4 regions of the Priestia sp. FSL W8-0524 genome follow, and region 1 is predicted to be linked to each of the others. Evidence: a T-box and tRNA genes for the amino acid it is inferred to sense, from the RefSeq annotation. Region 1 holds a T-box; the other regions hold tRNA genes.
The links. The T-box of region 1 lies ahead of serS (serine--tRNA ligase). A T-box ahead of a tRNA ligase gene usually reads a tRNA of that ligase, here a tRNA-Ser.
Positions count from the first base shown of each region.

Region 1 (6,670 bases):
TAATTTTTTTAAAAAAGATGTTCATTAAAAATTAATTTAATGAACATCTTCTACTTTTATTTAGAAATAACTTCTTTATTTCCCATATATGGACGCAGCACTTCTGGAATTTGAATTGATCCATCTTCCTGCTGGTAGTTTTCTAAAATTGCAGCTACCGTACGGCCAATTGCTAAGCCAGAACCATTTAGTGTATGAACATGTTCTGGTTTTGCTTTTGTATCACGGCGGAAGCGAATATTAGCACGGCGAGCTTGGAAGCTTTCAAAGTTTGAACAAGAAGAAATTTCACGATACGTTTCATAACTTGGAATCCAAACTTCAATATCATACTTTTTGGCTGCTGTGAAACCTAAGTCAGCTGTACACATGCTTAGAACTCGGTAAGGTAAACCTAATAGTTGAAGAACCTTTTCAGCATGGCCCGTTAATTTTTCTAATTCATCATAAGAATCTTCTGGCTTAACAAAGCGAACAAGTTCTACTTTATTAAACTGATGCTGACGAATAAGCCCACGTGTATCTCTTCCTGCAGAGCCTGCTTCTGAGCGGAAGCAAGCACTATACGCTGTATAAGCAATTGGAAGCTGATCTCCGCTTAAAATTTCATCACGATGTAAATTTGTAACTGGTACTTCAGCTGTAGGAATTAAGAAATAATCTTCTTCTTTAATTTTAAATGCATCTTCTTCAAATTTAGGAAGCTGCCCTGTTCCTGTCATACTTGTACGATTCACCATATATGGAGGAAGGATTTCTTCATAACCATGCTCATCCATATGTAAATCCATCATAAAGTTAATAAGAGCACGTTCTAATCTTGCACCTAACCCTTTATAAAATACAAAGCGGCTTCCCGTTACTTTCGAAGCTCTTTCAAAATCTAAAATATTTAAATCTGTTCCTAAATCCCAATGCGGTTTTGGTTCAAAATCAAATTGTTTAATTTCTCCCCATTTGCGAACTTCTACGTTATCATCTTCAGTTTCACCTACAGGCGTACTTTCATGTGGAACGTTAGGAATTGAAAGCAGCAATAGCTCTAACTCTTCTTCAACGCTGCGAAGCTCTTCATCCAATTGCTTTACGCGGTCTCCTACTTCACGCATTTCAACGATTAAATGATCAGCATCTTGTTTTTCACGTTTCAATTGTGCAATTTGCTGTGATACTTCATTTCGCTTGCTTTTTAACTCTTCTGTTTGAGCAATTAGCTCACGGCGTTTTGCATCTAACTCTTCAAAGCGACCTAAGTCCGTTAAGTCCTCACCACGAAACTTGAGCTTTTCTTTTACTTCATTAAAATTAGCACGTAAAAATTTTAAATCTAACATACTGAGTACCTCCTTTAGTATAAAAGGGCAAAATAAAAACTCTCATCCCTGTGAAAGGGACGAGAGTTTACCCGCGTTGCCACCCTAATTGAAAGCTAAAATAAGCCTTCCTCTTAAACCAGATAACGGATGAACCGAAACTGCCTACTACTTTTTCGACAGCTTGCTCCAGGACGGATTCATAAGAATTGATTATCGATTCACACCAGCCATCGACTCTCTTGAAATCAAAAATCTTATTACTATTTCCTATCAACGCTTTATACCAATATCATTTTTATTAATCATAATGTACTACAAGTCTTTACAAGATGCAATTCATTTATACAGGTTTTTTCGAAGCTTCTTCAACCATTGCTACAAAATACTGAGCCATGCGAGCATCATCTGTTAATTCTGGATGAAACGAACATCCCAAGAATTGACCTTGTCTTGCTGCAACAATTCGGTCGTTATGCATTGCCAAGACTTCAACGTTTTCTCCTACTTCTACAATATGCGGAGCACGGATAAATACGCCTATAAAATCTTCACCAATATCTTTAATATTTAGAGCAGCTTCAAAGCTATCTCGTTGGCGCCCAAATGAATTTCGAGCTACCGTAATATCCATAACACCTAAATGGGGCTCTTCACGGTCAACAACTTGTCCTGCAAGTAAAATTAAACCCGCACACGTACCAAACACCGGTTTACCTGCTTGTGCAAACTGGCGAAGAGGTTCCATAAAGTCATACTTGTCAATCAGACGACGCATCGCTGTGCTTTCGCCGCCCGGTAGGATTAAACCATCTATTTCGTCTAGCTGTTCAACTTTTTTAATGATAATGGCTTCAGCGCCTGCTGCTTCTAATGCTTGTGCATGCTCGCGAAAGGCACCTTGTAATCCTAACACGCCTACTTTTACCATTTTGTCAAAACTCCCTTTAAATTACCATCCACGCTCTTGCATGCGGTTTTCTGGTAATAATGATGAAATTTCAATCCCTTTCATTGCACTTCCTAATCCTTTTGACAAGTTTGCAATGAGTTCATAATCTTGATAATGCGTTGTTGCCTCAACGATTGCTCGAGCAAATTTTTCAGGGTTGTCGGATTTAAAGATTCCTGAACCAACGAACACACCGTCTGCTCCAAGCTGCATCATTAACGCTGCGTCTGCTGGTGTTGCTACACCGCCCGCTGCAAAGTTTACAACCGGTAGGCGACCTTCACGTTTAATTTGCAGTAATAACTCATAAGGCGCGCCTAATAGTTTTGCCTCTGTCATTAACTCATCTTCGTCCATGCCCACAACTTTACGTACTTGAGCGTTTACTTGGCGCATATGACGCACTGCTTCCACGATGTTTCCTGTCCCTGGTTCGCCTTTTGTACGAAGCATTGCAGCTCCTTCAGCAATACGGCGGGATGCTTCACCAAGATCACGACAACCGCACACAAATGGAACCGTAAATGTATTTTTATTTAAATGAAACTCCTCATCAGCTGGAGTCAACACTTCACTTTCATCGATGTAGTCTACACCCATCGCTTCTAGCACGCGTGCTTCAACAATATGGCCAATACGAGCTTTTGCCATAACTGGAATGGACACAGCATTCATCACTTCTTCAACAATTGTTGGGTCTGCCATACGAGACACGCCGCCTGCTGCACGGATATCAGCTGGAACACGCTCTAATGCCATAACGGCAACAGCGCCTGCTGCTTCTGCAATTTTTGCTTGCTCTGCGTTGATCACGTCCATGATAACGCCACCTTTTTGCATTTCCGCCATTCCTCGTTTTACACGATCAGTACCTGTAATGTTATTCATGTTTGTCTTCCTCCTGTATCAAGTGTTTCACAATAATTTTTAGTGTATATACAAAATTCAAAACTTAGTGTCTATTTTACCGTATTTTTCGGAAAATTCCTATCTAATTTATAGATTATATACAAACAAATCTAAAAATAAAAAAAAGAGATACTCCCTTGTAGTATCTCTTCTTTCTCTTGAGTTATCATTAAAACCAGTTATTCACTGTATTTGCAGCATTCATCCAAATATCGCTGAAGAAGTTACCAATACTGCGGATAGCGAGAGAGAACCATCCAGCTTTTTCAACAGATTCGTTTGTCACGACCGGCGTCATGCTATCTGTAGTTTGGCCTCCTACATAGCCTAGATCTTTAAGATTGCTGTTTGTTGCACTTACATAAGCAACTGTTTCTCCTTTTTTAATAGGAGCAACAACTTTTTGATCGTTCATAACTTTATCGTTTAACTTAAAGTTGATTTTAGTATGATCTTTTTGACCTTTTTCGGTAATAATTTTTACCGAATTCTTTGGAGAAACGGAAGCTTCTTTTGATTTTCCTTTAGCAACATCAATTGTTTCATGCCCTTTAATCTCGCCGTTAGCAGGCACTACTTCTTTTAACTGAAAATGACTAAAAGCATAATCCAATATCTTTTTCGTTTGAGAAAAACGAGCAGCTTCTGTAGACTTGCCGTTTTCCTTGGCATTCATTACAACTGTTATGTATCTTACCCCGTTACGCTCTGCAGTTCCAGTGAAACATTGACCTGCAAAATCTGTATGACCAGTTTTTAAGCCGTCTACGCCGCTGTATGCAGCTGAAAAACCAGGGAGCATCTTATTCCAATTGTTCATTTTTGTTTCGCCTTGTTGCCCTTGTCTAAACATCTTGGAAGGAGTTTTGGCTACTTCCAAAGATTCTGGATAATCATGAATCAAGTGATAAGCAAGAGTAGCAACTGCCCGAGCAGATAGGAGGTTCTCATCTTCTTCCTTTGTTCCTTTTGGATACATCCCTTTTAACAAGGAATTAGAAAGACCTGTAGAATTGACAAATTTTGATTCACCCATATTTAATTTTTTTGCTGTTTCATTCATTAACTTAATGAAACCTTCTTCAGAACCACTGACAGCTTCAGCTAAAGCAATGGCTGCTCCATTAGCTGAATAAATAGCCATGGCATCATATAATTCTTTCACCGTATATTTTTGGTTTTCGATTAATGGTACATTTGATAATCCATAATCCTGAGAAATTTTAGCTGCATATTTACTAACTGGCACACGTTGATCCCAAGATAATTTCTTATCTTTTATGGATTCTAATACTAGGTATTCCGTCATCATTTTTGTCATGCTTGCAATACCTAATAAAGCATCCGTATTTTTCCCGTATAGCACTTTCCCCGTACTTGCCTCTACTAAAATGGCTGCGTCTGCTTCAACGCCAATATCATCTGTTTTAGAAGCAGCTGATGCTTGTGTAGAGACAAAAAATACGCTGGCCATTAACATAACAGCAATGACACAAATTAATTGTTTCTGTACTGCGTTTCTCACTCTATACCCTCCAAACGTAAACTCACATAAATGTAATTTTATCATACTAAAATTTAAAAAAATAGATAAAGAAGTACTGTTACATTCATGATTAATGACATAAAAAACACGTTTCCCTATTAAGGAAACGTGTTTTTTACACATTCATGATTATCTCATAGAATAGTTAGGAGATTCTTTTGTAATTTGTACATCATGTGGGTGACTTTCTCTTAAGCCTGCTCCAGTCATACGGATGAATTGTGCCTGTTCACGTAACGCTTCTAAGTTAGCTGAACCACAGTAACCCATTCCTGCGCGTAAACCACCAATCATTTGATATAAAGTATCTGCTACAGGTCCTTTGTAAGGCAAACGGCCTTCGATACCTTCTGGAACTAATTTTTTATTATCTTCTTGGAAGTATCGATCTTTACTTCCTTTTTCCATAGCTCCCACAGAGCCCATTCCACGATACACTTTAAAGCGTCTTCCTTGGTAGATTTCTGTTTCGCCAGGGCTTTCTGTCGTTCCTGCTAGAAGGCTTCCTAGCATTACTGTATGTCCACCAGCTGCAAGTGCTTTTACGATATCTCCAGAGTACTTAATACCGCCATCTGCAATAATAGCTACCCCGTGCTTACGAGCTTCAGTTGCACAGTCATATACTGCCGTAATTTGTGGAACGCCTACACCAGCGACAACACGAGTTGTACAAATTGAACCAGGTCCAATTCCTACTTTTACTACGTTTGCTCCAGCTTCAATTAATGCTTTTGTACCTTCAGCCGTTGCTACGTTACCAGCAATAATATTTAATTCTGGATATGCCTCGCGAATGCTGCGCACTGTATCTAAAACGCCTTGTGAATGTCCATGCGCTGTATCAATAACGATAACATCAACGCCAGCTTGTACTAATTTTTCGATACGAACATTTGAATCAGCTGTTACGCCAACAGCTGCTCCAACTAATAATCGACCTTGTTGATCTTTAGCTGCATTTGGAAACTCAATTACTTTTTCAATGTCTTTAATTGTGATAAGGCCTTTTAATACGCCATTGTCATCTACAAGAGGTAACTTTTCAATTTTGTATTGCTGTAGAATTTTCTCTGCTTCTTCTAAAGTCGTTCCTACTGGAGCAGTAACTAATTCTTCTTTTGTCATTACATCAGCAATTTGCATTGAATAATCTTGGATGAAACGCAAGTCACGGTTTGTAAGGATTCCAACTAGTTTTTGTTCTTCTTCGTTGTTGACAATCGGCACACCTGAGATACGATATTTGCCCATTAAGTGTTCAGCAGCAAATACTTGGTTTTCAGGAGTTAAAAAGAAAGGATCCGTGATAACACCACTTTCAGAACGTTTTACTTTATCAACTTGTTCTGCTTGCTGTTCAATCGACATGTTTTTGTGAATGATACCCAAACCACCTTGTCTAGCCATCGCAATAGCCATTTCAGCTTCTGTAACTGTATCCATTCCTGCACTGATGAACGGCACCTTTAATTTTAATGTTTTTGTTAGTTCAACACTCATATCAACGTCTTTAGGTAGTACCTCAGATTTTGCTGGCACCAGTAAAACGTCATCAAATGTTAAGCCTTCTTTAGAAAATTTGCTTTCCCACATTATAGAATCCTCCTTTAAACGACAGAATATTATTAGTAGATTAACAAGCAGATATGTACCTGTCAATAACTTCACTAGATATCAGATAATTCTAATAAAAAGAAAAGGTGATTTAGTTGCATAAATTTAATGATGTTTGGACGTCCTACAATTTATTTTTCTCCGTTCCTTTTGTACAAGACTTTTTAAAAAAGCGCTATCAAAAATTGAATTATAGCGATGCAGAGCAACATAGTTTTAAAAACAGTTACCCATTTATTTATTATTTGGAACACAGTAAAAATTATTATCAAGTTGCGGCACAATCTCCTGTATCAGTTCAACCCGTTTTATTATTTTATGGAATGTCACAGC
Region 1 covers NZ_JBBOUG010000001.1:4,946,291-4,952,960, reverse strand. The annotation lists gene serS (serine--tRNA ligase) at 57-1,334, opposite strand; T-box leader at 1,387-1,599, opposite strand; gene pdxT (pyridoxal 5'-phosphate synthase glutaminase subunit PdxT) at 1,657-2,244, opposite strand; gene pdxS (pyridoxal 5'-phosphate synthase lyase subunit PdxS) at 2,266-3,153, opposite strand; gene NST66_RS25805 (serine hydrolase) at 3,344-4,699, opposite strand; gene guaB (IMP dehydrogenase) at 4,850-6,316, opposite strand; gene NST66_RS25795 (YaaC family protein) at 6,433-6,670, shown strand, end outside.

Region 2 (6,670 bases), on a different contig from region 1:
AGCACAACTTTTATAAAGGCATTTATATTAAGGAGAATATTTTATTTAAGGTTTTAAGTTATTAATACATAAAGTGGTGGAGATCTTTAAACATTGTTTCTCGTTACAGAAGAGTCCATTCGGTTAAGGTCTATGAAAGTTGACCGTTTTTTGGTCATCACCTGTTTGTTCGAATCATCCTCTAAAGACCCAGTACCATCACATTGTACTATTGAGCAGATTCAAAGAACGCTTTTTCCGTTACGTCTCCTTCAACATCAGCAGCTTCTGCTGATCCAGAAGAACCTCCTAAATTCGGTAGAGCTAATGGAGGCGCTAACTAAAAATAACTAAACCTACGGCAGAAGCTACCACAGCTTATTTCGCTTTTCTTATTCAATCTCCTCCTAATTTTATTTAATAGGAATAAAAAAGCAGTTTGCAAATGCAAACTGCTTTTTTGATGACCCGTACGGGATTCGAACCCGTGTTACCGCCGTGAAAGGGCGGTGTCTTAACCGCTTGACCAACGGGCCAGTATCAATTTATAAGTTAAATTCAATTACTATAAAACATGATGGGCCTAAGTGGACTCGAACCACCGACCTCACGCTTATCAGGCGTGCGCTCTAACCAGCTGAGCTATAGGCCCTTTACTTGGATTTGGAGCGGGTGATGAGAATCGAACTCACGACATCAGCTTGGAAGGCTGAGGTTTTACCACTAAACTACACCCGCATATTTTCTTAAGATGGCGGTCCCGACGGGATTCGAACCCGCGATCTCCTGCGTGACAGGCAGGCATGTTAACCGCTACACCACGGGACCAAAATAGAAAATAATGGCGGAGGAAGAGGGATTCGAACCCCCGCGGGCTTTAACACCCCTGTCGGTTTTCAAGACCGATCCCTTCAGCCGGACTTGGGTATTCCTCCGTATATTTATAACAAATGTAACTTATATGGTAGCGGCGGAGGGAGTCGAACCCACGACCTCACGGGTATGAACCGTACGCTCTAGCCAGCTGAGCTACACCGCCATATTATTCGTTACAATTATTTAATTTCATTGGTGGAGCCTAGCGGGATCGAACCGCTGACCTCCTGCGTGCAAGGCAGGCGCTCTCCCAGCTGAGCTAAGGCCCCATAAATGGTCGGGAAGACAGGATTCGAACCTGCGACCCCTTGGTCCCAAACCAAGTGCTCTACCAAGCTGAGCTACTTCCCGTTTATGGCGCGCCCGAGAGGAGTCGAACCCCTAACCTTTTGATCCGTAGTCAAACGCTCTATCCAATTGAGCTACGGGCGCTTATTAAAATGGTGCCGAGGGCCGGACTTGAACCGGCACGGTAGTCACCTACCGCAGGATTTTAAGTCCTGTGTGTCTGCCAATTCCACCACCCCGGCAGGACTTATACGTGGAGGCGGCAACCGGATTTGAACCGGTGATAAAGGTTTTGCAGACCTTGGCCTTACCACTTGGCTATGCCGCCAATATATATATGGAGCGGAAGACGAGGTTCGAACTCGCGACCCCCACCTTGGCAAGGTGGTGTTCTACCACTGAACTACTTCCGCGAATTTATCTAAATTAAGATGCGGGTGAAGGGACTTGAACCCCCACGTCATAAGACACTAGATCCTAAGTCTAGCGCGTCTGCCAATTCCGCCACACCCGCGTGTAAATATAACTGGTGAGCCATGAAGGACTCGAACCTTCGACCCTCTGATTAAAAGTCAGATGCTCTACCAACTGAGCTAATGGCTCTCTATGGCTGGGCTAGCTGGATTCGAACCAACGCATGACGGAATCAAAATCCGTTGCCTTACCGCTTGGCGATAGCCCAATAAAGATGGTGGAGGATGACGGGATCGAACCGCCGACCCCCTGCTTGTAAGGCAGGGGGTCTCCCAGCTGAGCTAATCCTCCAAAGAATCTATATAAGCGCGTTAATAAGCGTTACTTTAAATACTCATAATAAACTATTTCAAATAAAAAACCCCTATGCTCTTTACAAGAGACTCATAAGGGGTTTTATTCATTGCCTGGCAACGTCCTACTCTCACAGGGACAAAGTCCCAACTACCATTGGCGCTAAAGAGCTTAACTTCCGTGTTCGGTATGGGAACGGGTGTGACCTCTTCGCTATCGCCACCAGACAAGAGATTGCTCTCTCAAAACTAGATAACAATTTGCTGAGTAAAGCTTACGCTTTTAAAAGTTTGGTTAAGTCCTCGATCGATTAGTATCAGTCAGCTACACATGTCGCCACGCTTCCACCTCTGACCTATCAACCTGATCATCTTTCAGGGATCTTACTAGCTTGCGCTATGGGAAATCTCATCTTGAGGGGGGCTTCATGCTTAGATGCTTTCAGCACTTATCCCGTCCACACATAGCTACCCAGCGATGCCTTTGGCAAGACAACTGGTACACCAGCGGTGTGTCCATCCCGGTCCTCTCGTACTAAGGACAGCTCCTCTCAAATTTCCTACGCCCACGACGGATAGGGACCGAACTGTCTCACGACGTTCTGAACCCAGCTCGCGTACCGCTTTAATGGGCGAACAGCCCAACCCTTGGGACCGACTACAGCCCCAGGATGCGATGAGCCGACATCGAGGTGCCAAACCTCCCCGTCGATGTGGACTCTTGGGGGAGATAAGCCTGTTATCCCCGGGGTAGCTTTTATCCGTTGAGCGATGGCCCTTCCATGCGGAACCACCGGATCACTAAGCCCGACTTTCGTCCCTGCTCGACTTGTAGGTCTCGCAGTCAAGCTCCCTTGTGCCTTTACACTCTACGAATGATTTCCAACCATTCTGAGGGAACCTTTGGGCGCCTCCGTTACATTTTAGGAGGCGACCGCCCCAGTCAAACTGCCCACCTGACACTGTCTCCCGGCCCGATCAGGGCCGCGGGTTAGAATTTCAATACAGCCAGGGTAGTATCCCACCGACGCCTCCACCGAAGCTAGCGCTCCGGCTTCTCAGGCTCCTACCTATCCTGTACAAGCTGTACCAAAATTCAATATCAGGCTACAGTAAAGCTCCACGGGGTCTTTCCGTCCTGTCGCGGGTAACCTGCATCTTCACAGGTACTATAATTTCACCGAGTCTCTCGTTGAGACAGTGCCCAGATCGTTACGCCTTTCGTGCGGGTCGGAACTTACCCGACAAGGAATTTCGCTACCTTAGGACCGTTATAGTTACGGCCGCCGTTTACTGGGGCTTCGATTCAGAGCTTCTCCCAAAGGATAACCCCTCCTCTTAACCTTCCAGCACCGGGCAGGCGTCAGCCCCTATACTTCGCCTTGCGGCTTCGCAGAGACCTGTGTTTTTGCTAAACAGTCGCCTGGGCCTATTCACTGCGGCTCTCTCGGGCTATACACCCTACCAGAGCACCCCTTCTCCCGAAGTTACGGGGTCATTTTGCCGAGTTCCTTAACGAGAGTTCTCTCGATCACCTTAGGATTCTCTCCTCGCCTACCTGTGTCGGTTTGCGGTACGGGCACCTCCCGCCTCGCTAGAGGCTTTTCTTGGCAGTGTGGAATCAGGAACTTCGGTACTATAATTCCCTCGTCATCACAGCTCAGCCTTTATGATGAGCGGATTTGCCTACTCATCAGCCTAACTGCTTGAACGCGCATATCCAGCAGCGCGCTTACCCTATCCTACTGCGTCCCCCCATTACTCAAACGGCGGGGAGGTGGTACAGGAATATCAACCTGTTGGCCATCGCCTACGCTTTTCAGCCTCGGCTTAGGTCCCGACTAACCCTGAGCGGACGAGCCTTCCTCAGGAAACCTTAGGCATTCGGTGGACAAGATTCTCACTTGTCTTTCGCTACTCATACCGGCATTCTCACTTCTAAGCGCTCCACCAGTCCTTACGGTCTGACTTCGCTGCACTTAGAACGCTCTCCTACCACTGACATCAAAGATGTCAATCCACAGCTTCGGTGATACGTTTAGCCCCGGTACATTTTCGGCGCAGAGTCACTCGACCAGTGAGCTATTACGCACTCTTTAAATGGTGGCTGCTTCTAAGCCAACATCCTGGTTGTCTAAGCAACTCCACATCCTTTTCCACTTAACGTATACTTGGGGACCTTAGCTGGTGGTCTGGGCTGTTTCCCTTTTGACTACGGATCTTATCACTCGCAGTCTGACTCCCATGGATAAGTCTTTGGCATTCGGAGTTTGACTGAATTCGGTAACCCGTTGGGGGCCCCTAGTCCAATCAGTGCTCTACCTCCAAGACTCTCACAACATGAGGCTAGCCCTAAAGCTATTTCGGAGAGAACCAGCTATCTCCAGGTTCGATTGGAATTTCTCCGCTACCCACACCTCATCCCCGCACTTTTCAACGTGCGTGGGTTCGGGCCTCCATTCAGTGTTACCTGAACTTCACCCTGGACATGGGTAGATCACCTGGTTTCGGGTCTACAACCACATACTAAACGCCCTATTCAGACTCGCTTTCGCTACGGCTCCGCCTTATCAGCTTAACCTTGCATGGGATCGTAACTCGCCGGTTCATTCTACAAAAGGCACGCCATCACCCATTAACGGGCTCTGACTACTTGTAGGCACACGGTTTCAGGATCTCTTTCACTCCCCTTCCGGGGTGCTTTTCACCTTTCCCTCACGGTACTGGTTCACTATCGGTCACTAGGTAGTATTTAGCCTTGGGAGATGGTCCTCCCAGCTTCCGACGGAATTTCACGTGTTCCGCCGTACTCAGGATCCACTCAAGAGGGAACGAAGTTTCAACTACAGGGTTGTTACCTTCTTCGACGGACCTTTCCAGGTCGCTTCATTTACTTCGTTCCTTTGTAACTCCGTATAGAGTGTCCTACAACCCCAAGAGGCAAGCCTCTTGGTTTGGGCTAATTCCGTTTCGCTCGCCGCTACTCAGGAAATCGCATTTGCTTTCTCTTCCTCCGGGTACTTAGATGTTTCAGTTCCCCGGGTCTGCCTTCAATATCCTATGTATTCAGATAAAGATACTGTTCCATTACGAACAGTGGGTTTCCCCATTCGGAAATCTCCGGATCAAAGCTCACTTACAGCTCCCCGAAGCATATCGGTGTTAGTCCCGTCCTTCATCGGCTCCTAGTGCCAAGGCATTCACCGTGCGCCCTTTCTAACTTAACCATTAGCGAATAAATGGTACAACATAAAGTTGTGTTATTTATTGGTTTGATTAAAGAAAAGTTTCACTTTTCCTCAGCAATTACTGTTATCTAGTTTTCAAAGAACAATCGCAACCAAAATTCTTCTTATCTAATAAGAAGAAAGTAGTATGCTTTCTATAATTGAGAGATTGAACTCTCAAAACTGAACAAAGTGTCAAAACGTACGTCATGTAAAAATCCTTAGAAAGGAGGTGATCCAGCCGCACCTTCCGATACGGCTACCTTGTTACGACTTCACCCCAATCATCTGTCCCACCTTAGGCGGCTAGCTCCTTACGGTTACTCCACCGACTTCGGGTGTTACAAACTCTCGTGGTGTGACGGGCGGTGTGTACAAGGCCCGGGAACGTATTCACCGCGGCATGCTGATCCGCGATTACTAGCGATTCCAGCTTCATGTAGGCGAGTTGCAGCCTACAATCCGAACTGAGAATGGTTTTATGGGATTGGCTTGACCTCGCGGTCTTGCAGCCCTTTGTACCATCCATTGTAGCACGTGTGTAGCCCAGGTCATAAGGGGCATGATGATTTGACGTCATCCCCACCTTCCTCCGGTTTGTCACCGGCAGTCACCTTAGAGTGCCCAACTAAATGCTGGCAACTAAGATCAAGGGTTGCGCTCGTTGCGGGACTTAACCCAACATCTCACGACACGAGCTGACGACAACCATGCACCACCTGTCACTCTGTCCCCCGAAGGGGAACGCTCTATCTCTAGAGTTGTCAGAGGATGTCAAGACCTGGTAAGGTTCTTCGCGTTGCTTCGAATTAAACCACATGCTCCACCGCTTGTGCGGGCCCCCGTCAATTCCTTTGAGTTTCAGTCTTGCGACCGTACTCCCCAGGCGGAGTGCTTAATGCGTTAGCTGCAGCACTAAAGGGCGGAAACCCTCTAACACTTAGCACTCATCGTTTACGGCGTGGACTACCAGGGTATCTAATCCTGTTTGCTCCCCACGCTTTCGCGCCTCAGCGTCAGTTACAGACCAAAAAGCCGCCTTCGCCACTGGTGTTCCTCCACATCTCTACGCATTTCACCGCTACACGTGGAATTCCGCTTTTCTCTTCTGCACTCAAGTTCCCCAGTTTCCAATGACCCTCCACGGTTGAGCCGTGGGCTTTCACATCAGACTTAAGAAACCGCCTGCGCGCGCTTTACGCCCAATAATTCCGGATAACGCTTGCCACCTACGTATTACCGCGGCTGCTGGCACGTAGTTAGCCGTGGCTTTCTGGTTAGGTACCGTCAAGGTACGAGCAGTTACTCTCGTACTTGTTCTTCCCTAACAACAGAGTTTTACGACCCGAAAGCCTTCATCACTCACGCGGCGTTGCTCCGTCAGACTTTCGTCCATTGCGGAAGATTCCCTACTGCTGCCTCCCGTAGGAGTCTGGGCCGTGTCTCAGTCCCAGTGTGGCCGATCACCCTCTCAGGTCGGCTATGCATCGTTGCCTTGGTGAGCCGTTACCTCACCAACTAGCTAATGCACCG
Region 2 covers NZ_JBBOUG010000004.1:39,341-46,010, reverse strand. The annotation lists tRNA gene NST66_RS28605 (tRNA-Glu) at 444-515, opposite strand; tRNA gene NST66_RS28600 (tRNA-Ile) at 558-631, opposite strand; tRNA gene NST66_RS28595 (tRNA-Gly) at 644-717, opposite strand; tRNA gene NST66_RS28590 (tRNA-Asp) at 732-807, opposite strand; tRNA gene NST66_RS28585 (tRNA-Ser) at 822-914, opposite strand; tRNA gene NST66_RS28580 (tRNA-Met) at 942-1,018, opposite strand; tRNA gene NST66_RS28575 (tRNA-Ala) at 1,049-1,124, opposite strand; tRNA gene NST66_RS28570 (tRNA-Pro) at 1,130-1,206, opposite strand; tRNA gene NST66_RS28565 (tRNA-Arg) at 1,211-1,287, opposite strand; tRNA gene NST66_RS28560 (tRNA-Leu) at 1,297-1,385, opposite strand; tRNA gene NST66_RS28555 (tRNA-Cys) at 1,398-1,471, opposite strand; tRNA gene NST66_RS28550 (tRNA-Gly) at 1,482-1,556, opposite strand; tRNA gene NST66_RS28545 (tRNA-Leu) at 1,576-1,657, opposite strand; tRNA gene NST66_RS28540 (tRNA-Lys) at 1,671-1,746, opposite strand; tRNA gene NST66_RS28535 (tRNA-Gln) at 1,751-1,825, opposite strand; tRNA gene NST66_RS28530 (tRNA-Val) at 1,833-1,908, opposite strand; rRNA gene rrf (5S ribosomal RNA) at 2,023-2,138, opposite strand; rRNA gene NST66_RS28520 (23S ribosomal RNA) at 2,202-5,137, opposite strand; rRNA gene NST66_RS28515 (16S ribosomal RNA) at 5,363-6,670, opposite strand, start outside.
Region 2: it has a tRNA-Ser gene. The T-box ahead of serS (serine--tRNA ligase) is inferred to sense a tRNA for this amino acid. The anticodon was not compared.

Region 3 (6,670 bases), 390 kb from region 1:
CTGTGAAGATGCAGGTTACCCGCGACAGGACGGAAAGACCCCGTGGAGCTTTACTGTAGCCTGATATTGAATTTTGGTACAGCTTGTACAGGATAGGTAGGAGCCTGAGAAGCCGGAGCGCTAGCTTCGGTGGAGGCGTCGGTGGGATACTACCCTGGCTGTATTGAAATTCTAACCCGCGGCCCTGATCGGGCCGGGAGACAGTGTCAGGTGGGCAGTTTGACTGGGGCGGTCGCCTCCTAAAATGTAACGGAGGCGCCCAAAGGTTCCCTCAGAATGGTTGGAAATCATTCGTAGAGTGTAAAGGCACAAGGGAGCTTGACTGCGAGACCTACAAGTCGAGCAGGGACGAAAGTCGGGCTTAGTGATCCGGTGGTTCCGCATGGAAGGGCCATCGCTCAACGGATAAAAGCTACCCCGGGGATAACAGGCTTATCTCCCCCAAGAGTCCACATCGACGGGGAGGTTTGGCACCTCGATGTCGGCTCATCGCATCCTGGGGCTGTAGTCGGTCCCAAGGGTTGGGCTGTTCGCCCATTAAAGCGGTACGCGAGCTGGGTTCAGAACGTCGTGAGACAGTTCGGTCCCTATCCGTCGTGGGCGTAGGAAATTTGAGAGGAGCTGTCCTTAGTACGAGAGGACCGGGATGGACACACCGCTGGTGTACCAGTTGTCTTGCCAAAGGCATCGCTGGGTAGCTATGTGTGGACGGGATAAGTGCTGAAAGCATCTAAGCATGAAGCCCCCCTCAAGATGAGATTTCCCATAGCGCAAGCTAGTAAGATCCCTGAAAGATGATCAGGTTGATAGGTCAGAGGTGGAAGCGTGGCGACATGTGTAGCTGACTGATACTAATCGATCGAGGACTTAACCAAACTTTAAAAGTGTAAGCTTTACTCAGCAAACTGTTATCTAGTTTTGAAAGAATAAATCTTTCGAAAAAAAGTATTGCTTTCTTTATATAATAGTGTATAATATAATATGTCTGGTGGCGATAGCGAAGAGGTCACACCCGTTCCCATACCGAACACGGAAGTTAAGCTCTTTAGCGCCAATGGTAGTTGGGACTTTGTCCCTGTGAGAGTAGGACGTTGCCAGGCTTTTATATCGGAGGATTAGCTCAGCTGGGAGAGCACCTGCCTTACAAGCAGGGGGTCGGCGGTTCGATCCCGTCATCCTCCATCATCGACTATTTAAGTCAGAGATTGCACGCCGGTGTAGCTCAATTGGTAGAGCAACTGACTTGTAATCAGTAGGTTGGGGGTTCAAGTCCTCTTGCCGGCACCATTTTTTTCGAGCCATTAGCTCAGTTGGTAGAGCATCTGACTTTTAATCAGAGGGTCGAAGGTTCGAGTCCTTCATGGCTCACCATTTAATATTCACACGCGGGTGTGGCGGAATTGGCAGACGCGCTAGACTTAGGATCTAGTGTCTTACGACGTGGGGGTTCAAGTCCCTTCACCCGCATCTTTACTTAATTTCATATATGCGCGGAAGTAGTTCAGTGGTAGAACACCACCTTGCCAAGGTGGGGGTCGCGAGTTCGAACCTCGTCTTCCGCTCCACGTATATAAGTCCTGCCGGGGTGGTGGAATTGGCAGACACACAGGACTTAAAATCCTGCGGTAGGTGACTACCGTGCCGGTTCAAGTCCGGCCCTCGGCACCATTTTAATAAGCGCCCGTAGCTCAATTGGATAGAGCGTTTGACTACGGATCAAAAGGTTAGGGGTTCGACTCCTCTCGGGCGCGCCATAAACGGGAAGTAGCTCAGCTTGGTAGAGCACTTGGTTTGGGACCAAGGGGTCGCAGGTTCGAATCCTGTCTTCCCGACCATTTATGGGGCCTTAGCTCAGCTGGGAGAGCGCCTGCCTTGCACGCAGGAGGTCAGCGGTTCGATCCCGCTAGGCTCCACCAATGAAATTAAATAATTGTAACGAATAATATGGCGGTGTAGCTCAGCTGGCTAGAGCGTACGGTTCATACCCGTGAGGTCGTGGGTTCGACTCCCTCCGCCGCTACCATATAAGTTACATTTGTTATAAATATACGGAGGAATACCCAAGTCCGGCTGAAGGGATCGGTCTTGAAAACCGACAGGGGTGTTAAAGCCCGCGGGGGTTCGAATCCCTCTTCCTCCGCCATTTATTTATATCATATTCATATCATCGCGGGGTGGAGCAGTTCGGTAGCTCGTCGGGCTCATAACCCGAAGGTCGCAGGTTCAAATCCTGTCCCCGCAACCAAAGTGGTCCCGTGGTGTAGCGGTTAACATGCCTGCCTGTCACGCAGGAGATCGCGGGTTCGATTCCCGTCGGGACCGCCATTTTGTTTGGCTCGGTAGCTCAGTTGGTAGAGCAAAGGACTGAAAATCCTTGTGTCGGCGGTTCGATTCCGTCCCGAGCCACCATTTTAAGACGGCGATTGTGGCGAAGTGGTTAACGCACCGGATTGTGGTTCCGGCATTCGTGGGTTCGATTCCCATCAGTCGCCCCATCTTAAGTAACGCGGGTGTAGTTTAGTGGTAAAACCTCAGCCTTCCAAGCTGATGTCGTGAGTTCGATTCTCATCACCCGCTCCAAATAATGGGCCTATAGCTCAGCTGGTTAGAGCGCACGCCTGATAAGCGTGAGGTCGGTGGTTCGAGTCCACTTAGGCCCACCATATTCCACAGTAGCTCAGTGGTAGAGCTATCGGCTGTTAACCGATCGGTCGTAGGTTCGAGTCCTACCTGTGGAGCCATACGGAGAAGTACTCAAGTGGCTGAAGAGGCGCCCCTGCTAAGGGTGTAGGTCGTGTAAGCGGCGCGAGGGTTCAAATCCCTCCTTCTCCGCCAGTCGTTTTAAATTTAAATATGGCCCGTTGGTCAAGCGGTTAAGACACCGCCCTTTCACGGCGGTAACACGGGTTCGAATCCCGTACGGGTCATCTTAAAAAGGTTTGCATATATGCAAACCTTTTTTTATTTGCGCTTTTTTAAAGATTAAGTAAACAGGAATAATAGTTAGGAATAATTACCATGAATTTTCAGAATAAAAAGTAAGTTTTAAGCAGGATTTTCCCTATATCATATGGAATTATTCATAAAGTAATAAAGTATGAAGAGTATGGAATAAAGAGTAATTTTAAAGAACATTTATTCTATTATATTTGTAGAAAAGGTTTATGTTTTTACTATAAAAGGGAATGAGTGGTAAGAAGCGTATATTATGTGCGTATATTATGTTTGAAGTTAAAGGGGTGGCAAAAGTGAATCTAGCGGTTCAGCCTACTGAATTTGATGTTCATTTGTATCACGAAGGAAACTTATTTCGCAGTTACTCTATTTTCGGTGCGCATCAGGTAACGGTAGAAGGAATTGAAGGCGTACGATTTTGCGTGTGGGCACCTCATGCAAAGGGTGTAAGCGTTGTAGGTGATTTTAATAAATGGAACGGTTTTCAACATTCAATGGTTAAAGTTAATGAAGAAGGTATTTGGATGACATTTATCCCTGAATTAGAACAAGGGACTATTTATAAATATGAAATCATCACACAAAGCAATCAAAAAAAATTAAAAGCAGATCCATACGCTTTCTTCAGTGAAGTGCGTCCAAACACTGCGTCTATTGTTTACTCATTGGATGGGTACAAATGGAACGACCAATATTGGCGTAGAAAGAAAAAACAGCAAAATATATATGAAAGACCACTGTGTATTTACGAGCTGCATGCAGGGTCTTGGAGGACTCATGAAGATGGCAGCCTTTATACATACAGTGAATTAGCACAGGAGCTTATTCCTTATATTGCTGAACAAGGTTTTACACATATTGAGTTATTACCAGTCATTGAGCATCCGCTCGACCGATCCTGGGGATATCAAGGAACTGGATACTATTCTGCTACCAGTCGATACGGTACACCTAAAGAGTTGATGAACTTTATAGATGAGTGTCATCAAAATAATATAGGCGTTCTTTTAGACTGGGTACCCGGGCATTTTTGTAAGGATGAACATGGTCTGTATATGTTCGATGGAGAACCTACTTATGAATACAAAAAAGAACCCGACCGTGAAAACTATGTTTGGGGAACAGCTAATTTCGATTTAGGCAAGCCTGAAGTACAAAGTTTTCTCATTTCGAACGCTTTGTTTTGGTTGGAGTACTTCCACATAGATGGATTTCGAGTAGATGCTGTAGCTAATATGCTTTATTGGCAAAATTCTTCTGGAAAAGCAGTAAATGATGGAGCTGTCAGCTTCTTAAAAAAATTGAATGAAGCTGTTTTTAAATCTGATGAAACGATATTAATGATGGCAGAAGATTCAACGGATTGGCCCCTTGTTACAGCACCTACGTATGAGGGCGGTTTAGGCTTTAATTATAAGTGGAACATGGGATGGATGAATGACGTTTTAACGTACATGGAAGCTGGAGTGGAAAGACGTCCCTATCTTCACGATAAAATGACCTTTTCACTAATGTATGCGTTTAACGAAAACTTTATTTTGCCGCTTTCTCATGATGAAGTCGTACATGGGAAAAAATCATTGCTTAATAAGATGCCAGGTGATTACTGGCGCAAGTTTGCACAGCTTCGACTGCTATATGGATATTTCTTTGCACACCCTGGAAAAAAGCTTTTATTTATGGGCGGAGAGTTTGGCCAATTTGATGAGTGGAAAGATTTAGAAGAGTTAGACTGGATGCTTTATGACTTTGACATGCATCGCAATCTTAACGGATATATGAAGGATCTCATCAAGATTTATAAAAGAAGCAAGCCTTTATATGAATTAGACCATAATCCAGATGGATTTGAATGGATTGATGTTAACAATCATCATCAACAAATTTTCTCCTTTATTCGCAAGTCGAAAGAAAATCAGGAGATTTTTATAGTTGTTAGCAATTTTTCTGAGCATCCATATCATTCTTACAAAGTTGGAGTTCCAGTTGAGACAGAGTACATTGAAGTTATTAACAGTGATGACGAAGTGTACGGCGGTTCAGGCATTGTAAATAAAAAGGCATTAAAATCAGTGGATGAATCGTTTCACGGTCAACCTTTTTGCATTGAAATGAATATTCCGCCGTTTGGCATTAGTATACTACGAGCAAAGAGAAAACGAGGGGAGAGAAAACAACATGTTAAAAAAGAAATGCGTAGCGATGTTATTGGCAGGAGGAAAAGGTAGTCGGCTAAGTTCGCTTACAAAAAATCTAGCAAAGCCAGCTGTACCATTTGGTGGTAAGTATCGAATTATTGATTTTGCTTTAAGTAATTGTACAAATTCAGGTATTGAAACAGTGGGTGTATTAACACAATATCAACCGCTAGTTCTCAATTCATACATTGGAATTGGAAGCGCTTGGGATTTGGACCGACGGAATGGTGGCGTCACAGTATTGCCTCCATACGCGGAGTCAGATGGAGTAAAGTGGTATAAAGGCACGGCTAGCGCTATTTATGAAAATTTAAACTATTTGACACAATATGATCCTGAGTACGTACTGATTCTATCAGGTGATCACATTTATAAAATGAACTATGAAAATATGCTTGATTATCATATAAACAAAGAAGCAGATGTAACGATTTCTGTTATTGAAGTACCTTGGGAAGAAGCGAGCCGTTTTGGTATTTTAAATACAAATAGTGACCTAGATGTAATGGAGTTCGATGAAAAGCCACAGCGTCCTAAAAATAATCTAGCTTCTATGGGGATTTATATTTTTAAATGGAGTATTTTAAAAGAATATTTAGAAATGGATGCACGCAATCCATACTCAAGCCATGATTTTGGTAAAGATGTTATTCCGCTTTTACTAGATGAAAAGAAAAAGCTAATTGCATATCCATTCCAAGGTTATTGGAAAGATGTAGGAACTGTAAAAAGCTTATGGGAAGCGAATATGGATTTGTTATGTGATAAAGACGAGCTTAATTTATTTGACTCTTCATGGAAAGTATACTCTGTTAACCCTAATCAGCCTCCTCAATATATTGCGCCAAACGCCTGCGTGGTGGAGTCATTAGTAAATGAAGGGTGCGTTGTCGAAGGAAACGTAGAGCAGTCCGTGTTATTTCCAGGTGTACAAATCGGTTCAGGTTCTGAAGTTAAGAAAACGGTTGTCATGCCTACTGCAAAGATAGGCTCTAACGTATATATTGAAAACGCAATTGTTCCATCGGACATTGAAGTTCCAGACGGTACTATCATTCGACCGACCAAAGGAAGCGAAGAAGTAATTCTTGTTACTCAAGAATTGATTGAATCAGTTGCTAAATGCATTTAACGAACAGAGAGGATGAACGACATTGAATAATCAAATGCTTGGTATTATTGATGCTTGTACAAACACAACAGCGCTGCAGCCTTTAACCTTTTATAGATCGATTGCTGCCATTCCTTTTGCAGGGCGCTATCGATTAATCGATTTTACGCTTTCTAATATGGTGAACTCTGGAATTTCGAGCGTTGCCATTTTTCCTCGTGATCGCTATCGCGCATTGATGGATCATATAGGTTCAGGAAAAGAATGGGATTTGGATCGGAAGCGAGATGGATTGTTTATCTTCCCTCCTATGACAAGTGATTTACACTTAGAGAGTCCATCACTATTCACGCAGTTCCGTTATCATATTGATTATTTCTTAAGAAGTAAGCAGGAATACGTATTA
Region 3 covers NZ_JBBOUG010000001.1:4,555,108-4,561,777, reverse strand. The annotation lists rRNA gene NST66_RS23875 (23S ribosomal RNA) at 1-875, shown strand, start outside; rRNA gene rrf (5S ribosomal RNA) at 985-1,100, shown strand; tRNA gene NST66_RS23865 (tRNA-Val) at 1,110-1,182, shown strand; tRNA gene NST66_RS23860 (tRNA-Thr) at 1,212-1,287, shown strand; tRNA gene NST66_RS23855 (tRNA-Lys) at 1,296-1,371, shown strand; tRNA gene NST66_RS23850 (tRNA-Leu) at 1,386-1,467, shown strand; tRNA gene NST66_RS23845 (tRNA-Gly) at 1,491-1,565, shown strand; tRNA gene NST66_RS23840 (tRNA-Leu) at 1,580-1,668, shown strand; tRNA gene NST66_RS23835 (tRNA-Arg) at 1,678-1,754, shown strand; tRNA gene NST66_RS23830 (tRNA-Pro) at 1,759-1,835, shown strand; tRNA gene NST66_RS23825 (tRNA-Ala) at 1,841-1,916, shown strand; tRNA gene NST66_RS23820 (tRNA-Met) at 1,947-2,023, shown strand; tRNA gene NST66_RS23815 (tRNA-Ser) at 2,051-2,143, shown strand; tRNA gene NST66_RS23810 (tRNA-Met) at 2,169-2,245, shown strand; tRNA gene NST66_RS23805 (tRNA-Asp) at 2,250-2,325, shown strand; tRNA gene NST66_RS23800 (tRNA-Phe) at 2,334-2,409, shown strand; tRNA gene NST66_RS23795 (tRNA-His) at 2,420-2,495, shown strand; tRNA gene NST66_RS23790 (tRNA-Gly) at 2,507-2,580, shown strand; tRNA gene NST66_RS23785 (tRNA-Ile) at 2,587-2,663, shown strand; tRNA gene NST66_RS23780 (tRNA-Asn) at 2,667-2,741, shown strand; tRNA gene NST66_RS23775 (tRNA-Ser) at 2,745-2,835, shown strand; tRNA gene NST66_RS23770 (tRNA-Glu) at 2,856-2,927, shown strand; gene glgB (1,4-alpha-glucan branching protein GlgB) at 3,222-5,183, shown strand; gene NST66_RS23760 (glucose-1-phosphate adenylyltransferase) at 5,134-6,285, shown strand; gene NST66_RS23755 (glucose-1-phosphate adenylyltransferase family protein) at 6,308-6,670, shown strand, end outside.
Region 3: it has a tRNA-Ser gene. The T-box ahead of serS (serine--tRNA ligase) is inferred to sense a tRNA for this amino acid. The anticodon was not compared.

Region 4 (6,670 bases), 4.6 Mb from region 1:
ATGAAAAATCGTACACGGAAATGATGAAGTCCCTCGCTCGCAAGAAAAAAGTAATTGATACTGTGAGTATGTTGGATGTTTATATCGAAATGGTAATTGATGAATCGCTTTTTAAGCGTCAAAAAGAACTGTTAGAAACAAACATTAACACGGCATTAGATCAACGTGATGAAACTGCTTTTTATGAGCTATCAGCACAGTACCAATCCTTACTTCAAACATCTACTTAATATTTCAAGAAGTTCATTCATGTTAATGATTTATATGTACGTTTAACAGGCAGAACCTTTCTTCTCAGGAAGAACAGCTGTCTGTTAAATCGTGTTTACTACATAAAAAAAGATTCTTACAGATGTAAGAATCTTTTTTGTTAGAATTTTTTCTATGAGTGGAAGTAAACAACCGTTCCACTCATAGATTTTTTGTTATTTATGCGCCTGAAACTGCTCTTCTTCTGTTGAACCTTTTAAAGCTGTTGTAGAGGAAGTCCCACCGGAAACTACTTGCGCCACTTCATCAAAATAACCCGTTCCTACTTCACGCTGATGTCTTGTAGCAGTATATCCATTTATTTCACTAGCAAACTCTCTTTCTTGTAACTCTGAATAAGCTGCCATTCCTCTTGTTTTATATCCTCGTGCCAGTTCAAACATGCTGTGATTTAAAGCGTGGAAGCCAGCAAGCGTAACGAATTGGAATTTGTAGCCCATTTTTGCGATTTCTCTTTGAAACTTTTCAATCGTTTTCTTATCTAATTTTTTCTTCCAGTTGAAAGATGGTGAACAGTTATAAGCAAGCATTTTACCTGGGAATTTTTCATGAATAGCATCTGCAAATTTTTGTGCCTGTTCCAAGTTTGGTTCAGACGTCTCACACCATACTAGATCAGCATATGGCGCATATGCTAAGCCACGAGCGATAGCTTGATCGATTCCGGCTCTCGTGCGATAAAAACCTTCAGCGGTGCGTTCACCTGTAATAAACTGGCGATCTACAGGATCAACATCACTTGTAATTAAATCAGCGGCATCAGCATCGGTACGAGCAATCAGAAGTGTTGGAACACCCATTACATCAGCAGCTAAACGAGCAGCAATCAAGTTTTTCACAGCTGTCTGAGTTGGAAGCAATACCTTGCCGCCAAGATGACCACACTTTTTCTCAGATGACAATTGATCTTCGAAGTGTACCGCAGATGCTCCTGACTCAATCATTCCTTTCATTAATTCAAATACGTTCAACTGTCCTCCGAACCCTGCTTCTGCATCTGCTACAATTGGAGCAAAGTAATCAATGTCCCCTTCTCCTTCTAAATGCTGAATTTGATCGGCACGCTGCAGCGCTTGATTGATTCGTTTCACAACATGCGGCACGCTGTTTGCTGGATATAGACTTTGATCAGGATACATATTTCCTGAAAGGTTTGCATCTGCAGCTACTTGCCATCCGCTGAGATAAATGGCTTTTAACCCTGCTTTTACCTGTTGTACTGCTTGATTTCCTGTTAAAGCTCCTAATGCATGAACGTATGGCTCTGTTTTTAATAAGTTCCAGAACTTTTCGGCCCCTCTTCTAGCAAGCGTGTGTTCAATATCAATGGATCCTCTCAGTCCAATGACTTTTTCTGCAGAATATGGACGTTCAATTCCTTTCCAACGCTCATCGCTTTTCCAGTTCTCTTCAAGGTTTTTTACACGAATCTCTTTCATTCTTTATACCCCCTAATGAATTTAAAATTCTATATTCATAAAAATATAAAACGCAGCAGTGAGAATATGTCTGTTTCATGATGAAGTAAATTAGCAGTTTGCCATAGTGTTAGTAAGAACGTAGATGAAATAAGTAAATAGTTGAAGGACATGTAGTAAGACTTTGCTGAGGTGAATATACGCTGATAAGTTTGACTGCTATCTTTTCAATCACAAATAACTATTCCTCCCTATTGTTATAAAACAGTTTTTATTTTACATACGTTATTATATAACAGTACTTTCGAAAATGAAACCTCCTTTTAGAATTTTTTTCCTACTCGCAAGGAGGCTTTTCTATTAATACCTACGTATAAAAGGCTTCATATATCCTTTACTTTTTCTTATATCACTTATTCATTTCTTTCATACTTCTCAACAAATGAAATTCTTTCCAATATTGTTGGATGACCATATCGAAAAATTTTCACTAAATACGGCGGATTCACCTGGGACAGTCCTGATTTTGTTAAATCCTGAAATGTTTTAATAGCAGCTTGTTTATCTCCTGTTAAGTCCATGGCGTACGTGTCAGATTGAAGTTCATGATGACGCGACTGCATATTTGTTAAAGGACTTACAGCAAATGTGAGCACAGAAAAAATAAGTAGAATAAGCGGTAATGAATTTAAATCACTAAGAGAAGTGATTTTTAATGCTTTCCCCCATCTCTTAATCACAAAGCTAGCTAAATGTTTCGTTAGCCATAAACCTACAATCGATAAAACTAAGGCTGAAGCAATCCCTACATAAATATGTTTCTTCACATAGTGACCCATTTCGTGCGCCATGATAAACAAAATTTCACGTTCCGTCAATTTATTAAGAGTAGTATCCCATAACACAATTCTTGAATTAGAACCTATTCCCGTTACATATGCATTGAGAGAGTTCGTTTTTTCAGACATGTTTACTTCATATACATGCTTAGCAGGTATATGAGCTTCATCTGCTAAATGCAAAATTTTCGTCTCCAGCTCTTTATTCTTTAATGGATAAAAATCGTTATATAACGGATCGATAACCACTGGTTGAATAAACGTCAAAAATAGCGTAAATGGAATAGATACTAGCCACGCATACAGCCACCATCTTTTTGAAAACTTACGAATGAATGCATACAACACAGCAATCACTAAAAACATCGTGGCATAGTTCACCCAAAAATCTGTAAAAAGATCTTTCATCCATCCTTGGAAAGGTTGCGTCGTAATATGGTAAGCCGTTGAAAGCTTATAGCTAATCCAGTCCATAGGAAAAGAGTAGATCAGCAGCAGAACAGATAACCAAAATACATAAATAGCAGTTTGGAGAAGACTGAAACGACTGACGTCTTTAGACCACTTATTCACTTTCTTAGACACACCTAACACTAAAATTAAAATAAACCCTAACCACTCATATGGAATTCGGATAAAAAAGAGCGCATCTCTAATCTTTGAATATTTTTCGGTTAACATAAGTTCTCTTGCATTCATAAACGTAGCCGGATCCACGCTGGTACCTTTTAATGATTGTGGAATAGAGGTGTCACTTATATAAAATAAATACACCCATATACAAGCTGCATACACAAGAAAAACTCCGATGGACCACAAAACAATTTTTTTCACGCATTCCCCTCCTTTTGTACAAACAGTATTCTGTTATTACTATTGTAGGTTTTTTTTCGAAATTTAGAACAAGCGTTTAGAGATGTGCTATAGGAAATGCAAATTGTGAAGAGAAAATCATAGAAAAACGAAAAACAGAGTTTATTCTTTTGTCTAAACTCTGTTTACAAACAAAAAAAGCAGTTTGCATATGCAAACTGCTTTTGAGATGACCCGTACGGGATTCGAACCCGTGTTACCGCCGTGAAAGGGCGGTGTCTTAACCGCTTGACCAACGGGCCAGTATGGCTCCACAGGTAGGACTCGAACCTACGACCGATCGGTTAACAGCCGATAGCTCTACCACTGAGCTACTGTGGAATATGGTGGGCCTAAGTGGACTCGAACCACCGACCTCACGCTTATCAGGCGTGCGCTCTAACCAGCTGAGCTATAGGCCCATTATTTGGAGCGGGTGATGAGAATCGAACTCACGACATCAGCTTGGAAGGCTGAGGTTTTACCACTAAACTACACCCGCGTTACTTAAGATGGGGCGACTGATGGGAATCGAACCCACGAATGCCGGAACCACAATCCGGTGCGTTAACCACTTCGCCACAATCGCCGTCTTAAAATGGTGGCTCGGGACGGAATCGAACCGCCGACACAAGGATTTTCAGTCCTTTGCTCTACCAACTGAGCTACCGAGCCAAACAAAATGGCGGTCCCGACGGGAATCGAACCCGCGATCTCCTGCGTGACAGGCAGGCATGTTAACCGCTACACCACGGGACCACTTTGGTTGCGGGGACAGGATTTGAACCTGCGACCTTCGGGTTATGAGCCCGACGAGCTACCGAACTGCTCCACCCCGCGATGATATGAATATGATATAAATAAATGGCGGAGGAAGAGGGATTCGAACCCCCGCGGGCTTTAACACCCCTGTCGGTTTTCAAGACCGATCCCTTCAGCCGGACTTGGGTATTCCTCCGTATATTTATAACAAATGTAACTTATATGGTAGCGGCGGAGGGAGTCGAACCCACGACCTCACGGGTATGAACCGTACGCTCTAGCCAGCTGAGCTACACCGCCATATTATTCGTTACAATTATTTAATTTCATTGGTGGAGCCTAGCGGGATCGAACCGCTGACCTCCTGCGTGCAAGGCAGGCGCTCTCCCAGCTGAGCTAAGGCCCCATAAATGGTCGGGAAGACAGGATTCGAACCTGCGACCCCTTGGTCCCAAACCAAGTGCTCTACCAAGCTGAGCTACTTCCCGTTTATGGCGCGCCCGAGAGGAGTCGAACCCCTAACCTTTTGATCCGTAGTCAAACGCTCTATCCAATTGAGCTACGGGCGCTTTATATGGAGCGGAAGACGAGGTTCGAACTCGCGACCCCCACCTTGGCAAGGTGGTGTTCTACCACTGAACTACTTCCGCTTATTAAAATGAGCCATGAAGGACTCGAACCTTCGACCCTCTGATTAAAAGTCAGATGCTCTACCAACTGAGCTAATGGCTCTCTATGGCTGGGCTAGCTGGATTCGAACCAACGCATGACGGAATCAAAATCCGTTGCCTTACCGCTTGGCGATAGCCCAATAAAATGGTGGAGGGGGGCAGATTCGAACTGCCGAACCCGAAGGAGCGGATTTACAGTCCGCCGCGTTTAGCCACTTCGCTACCCCTCCGATATAAATGGTGCCGGCAAGAGGACTTGAACCCCCAACCTACTGATTACAAGTCAGTTGCTCTACCAGTTGAGCTACACCGGCACGGTGGTGGAGGATGACGGGATCGAACCGCCGACCCCCTGCTTGTAAGGCAGGTGCTCTCCCAGCTGAGCTAATCCTCCAAATATCATACACAACATTAAATGTGTATATAAGTTTTTTACAAATGAGCCAAATAAAAAACCCCTAGACTCTTTTACAAGAGCATAAAAAGGGGTCTTATTCATTGCCTGGCAACGTCCTACTCTCACAGGGACAAAGTCCCAACTACCATTGGCGCTAAAGAGCTTAACTTCCGTGTTCGGTATGGGAACGGGTGTGACCTCTTCGCTATCGCCACCAGACAAGAGATTGCTCTCTCAAAACTAGATAACAATTTGCTGAGTAAAGCTTACGCTTTTAAAAGTTTGGTTAAGTCCTCGATCGATTAGTATCAGTCAGCTACACATGTCGCCACGCTTCCACCTCTGACCTATCAACCTGATCATCTTTCAGGGATCTTACTAGCTTGCGCTATGGGAAATCTCATCTTGAGGGGGGCTTCATGCTTAGATGCTTTCAGCACTTATCCCGTCCACACATAGCTACCCAGCGATGCCTTTGGCAAGACAACTGGTACACCAGCGGTGTGTCCATCCCGGTCCTCTCGTACTAAGGACAGCTCCTCTCAAATTTCCTACGCCCACGACGGATAGGGACCGAACTGTCTCACGACGTTCTGAACCCAGCTCGCGTACCGCTTTAATGGGCGAACAGCCCAACCCTTGGGACCGACTACAGCCCCAGGATGCGATGAGCCGACATCGAGGTGCCAAACCTCCCCGTCGATGTGGACTCTTGGGGGAGATAAGCCTGTTATCCCCGGGGTAGCTTTTATCCGTTGAGCGATGGCCCTTCCATGCGGAACCACCGGATCACTAAGCCCGACTTTCGTCCCTGCTCGACTTGTAGGTCTCGCAGTCAAGCTCCCTTGTGCCTTTACACTCTACGAATGATTTCCAACCATTCTGAGGGAACCTTTGGGCGCCTCCGTTACATTTTAGGAGGCGACCGCCCCAGTCAAACTGCCCACCTGACACTGTCTCCCGGCCCGATCAGGGCCGCGGGTTAGAATTTCAATACAGCCAGGGTAGTATCCCACCGACGCCTCCACCGAAGCTAGCGCTCCGGCTTCTCAGGCTCCTACCTATCCTGTACAAGCTGTACCAAAATTCAATATCAGGCTACAGTAAAGCTCCACGGGGTCTTTCCGTCCTGTCGCGGGTAACCTGCATCTTCACAGGTACTATAATTTCACCGAGTCTCTCGTTGAGACAGTGCCCAGATCGTTACGCCTTTCGTGCGGGTCGGAACTTACCCGACAAGGAATTTCGCTACCTTAGGACCGTTATAGTTACGGCCGCCGTTTACTGGGGCTTCGATTCAGAGCTTCTCCCAAAGGATAACCCCTCCTCTTAACCTTCCAGCACCGGGCAGGCGTCAGCCCCTATACTTCGCCTTGCGGCTTCGCAGAGACCTGTGTTTTTGCTAAACAGTCGCCTGGGCCTATTCACTGCGGCTCTCTCGGGCTATACACCCTACCAGAG
Region 4 covers NZ_JBBOUG010000001.1:320,959-327,628, reverse strand. The annotation lists gene NST66_RS01735 (IDEAL domain-containing protein) at 1-230, shown strand, start outside; gene aceA (isocitrate lyase) at 426-1,709, opposite strand; gene NST66_RS01725 (M48 family metallopeptidase) at 2,102-3,361, opposite strand; tRNA gene NST66_RS01720 (tRNA-Glu) at 3,571-3,642, opposite strand; tRNA gene NST66_RS01715 (tRNA-Asn) at 3,647-3,721, opposite strand; tRNA gene NST66_RS01710 (tRNA-Ile) at 3,725-3,801, opposite strand; tRNA gene NST66_RS01705 (tRNA-Gly) at 3,808-3,881, opposite strand; tRNA gene NST66_RS01700 (tRNA-His) at 3,893-3,968, opposite strand; tRNA gene NST66_RS01695 (tRNA-Phe) at 3,979-4,054, opposite strand; tRNA gene NST66_RS01690 (tRNA-Asp) at 4,063-4,138, opposite strand; tRNA gene NST66_RS01685 (tRNA-Met) at 4,143-4,219, opposite strand; tRNA gene NST66_RS01680 (tRNA-Ser) at 4,245-4,337, opposite strand; tRNA gene NST66_RS01675 (tRNA-Met) at 4,365-4,441, opposite strand; tRNA gene NST66_RS01670 (tRNA-Ala) at 4,472-4,547, opposite strand; tRNA gene NST66_RS01665 (tRNA-Pro) at 4,553-4,629, opposite strand; tRNA gene NST66_RS01660 (tRNA-Arg) at 4,634-4,710, opposite strand; tRNA gene NST66_RS01655 (tRNA-Gly) at 4,717-4,791, opposite strand; tRNA gene NST66_RS01650 (tRNA-Lys) at 4,801-4,873, opposite strand; tRNA gene NST66_RS01645 (tRNA-Gln) at 4,878-4,952, opposite strand; tRNA gene NST66_RS01640 (tRNA-Tyr) at 4,959-5,042, opposite strand; tRNA gene NST66_RS01635 (tRNA-Thr) at 5,051-5,126, opposite strand; tRNA gene NST66_RS01630 (tRNA-Val) at 5,131-5,206, opposite strand; rRNA gene rrf (5S ribosomal RNA) at 5,313-5,428, opposite strand; rRNA gene NST66_RS01620 (23S ribosomal RNA) at 5,492-6,670, opposite strand, start outside.
Region 4: it has a tRNA-Ser gene. The T-box ahead of serS (serine--tRNA ligase) is inferred to sense a tRNA for this amino acid. The anticodon was not compared.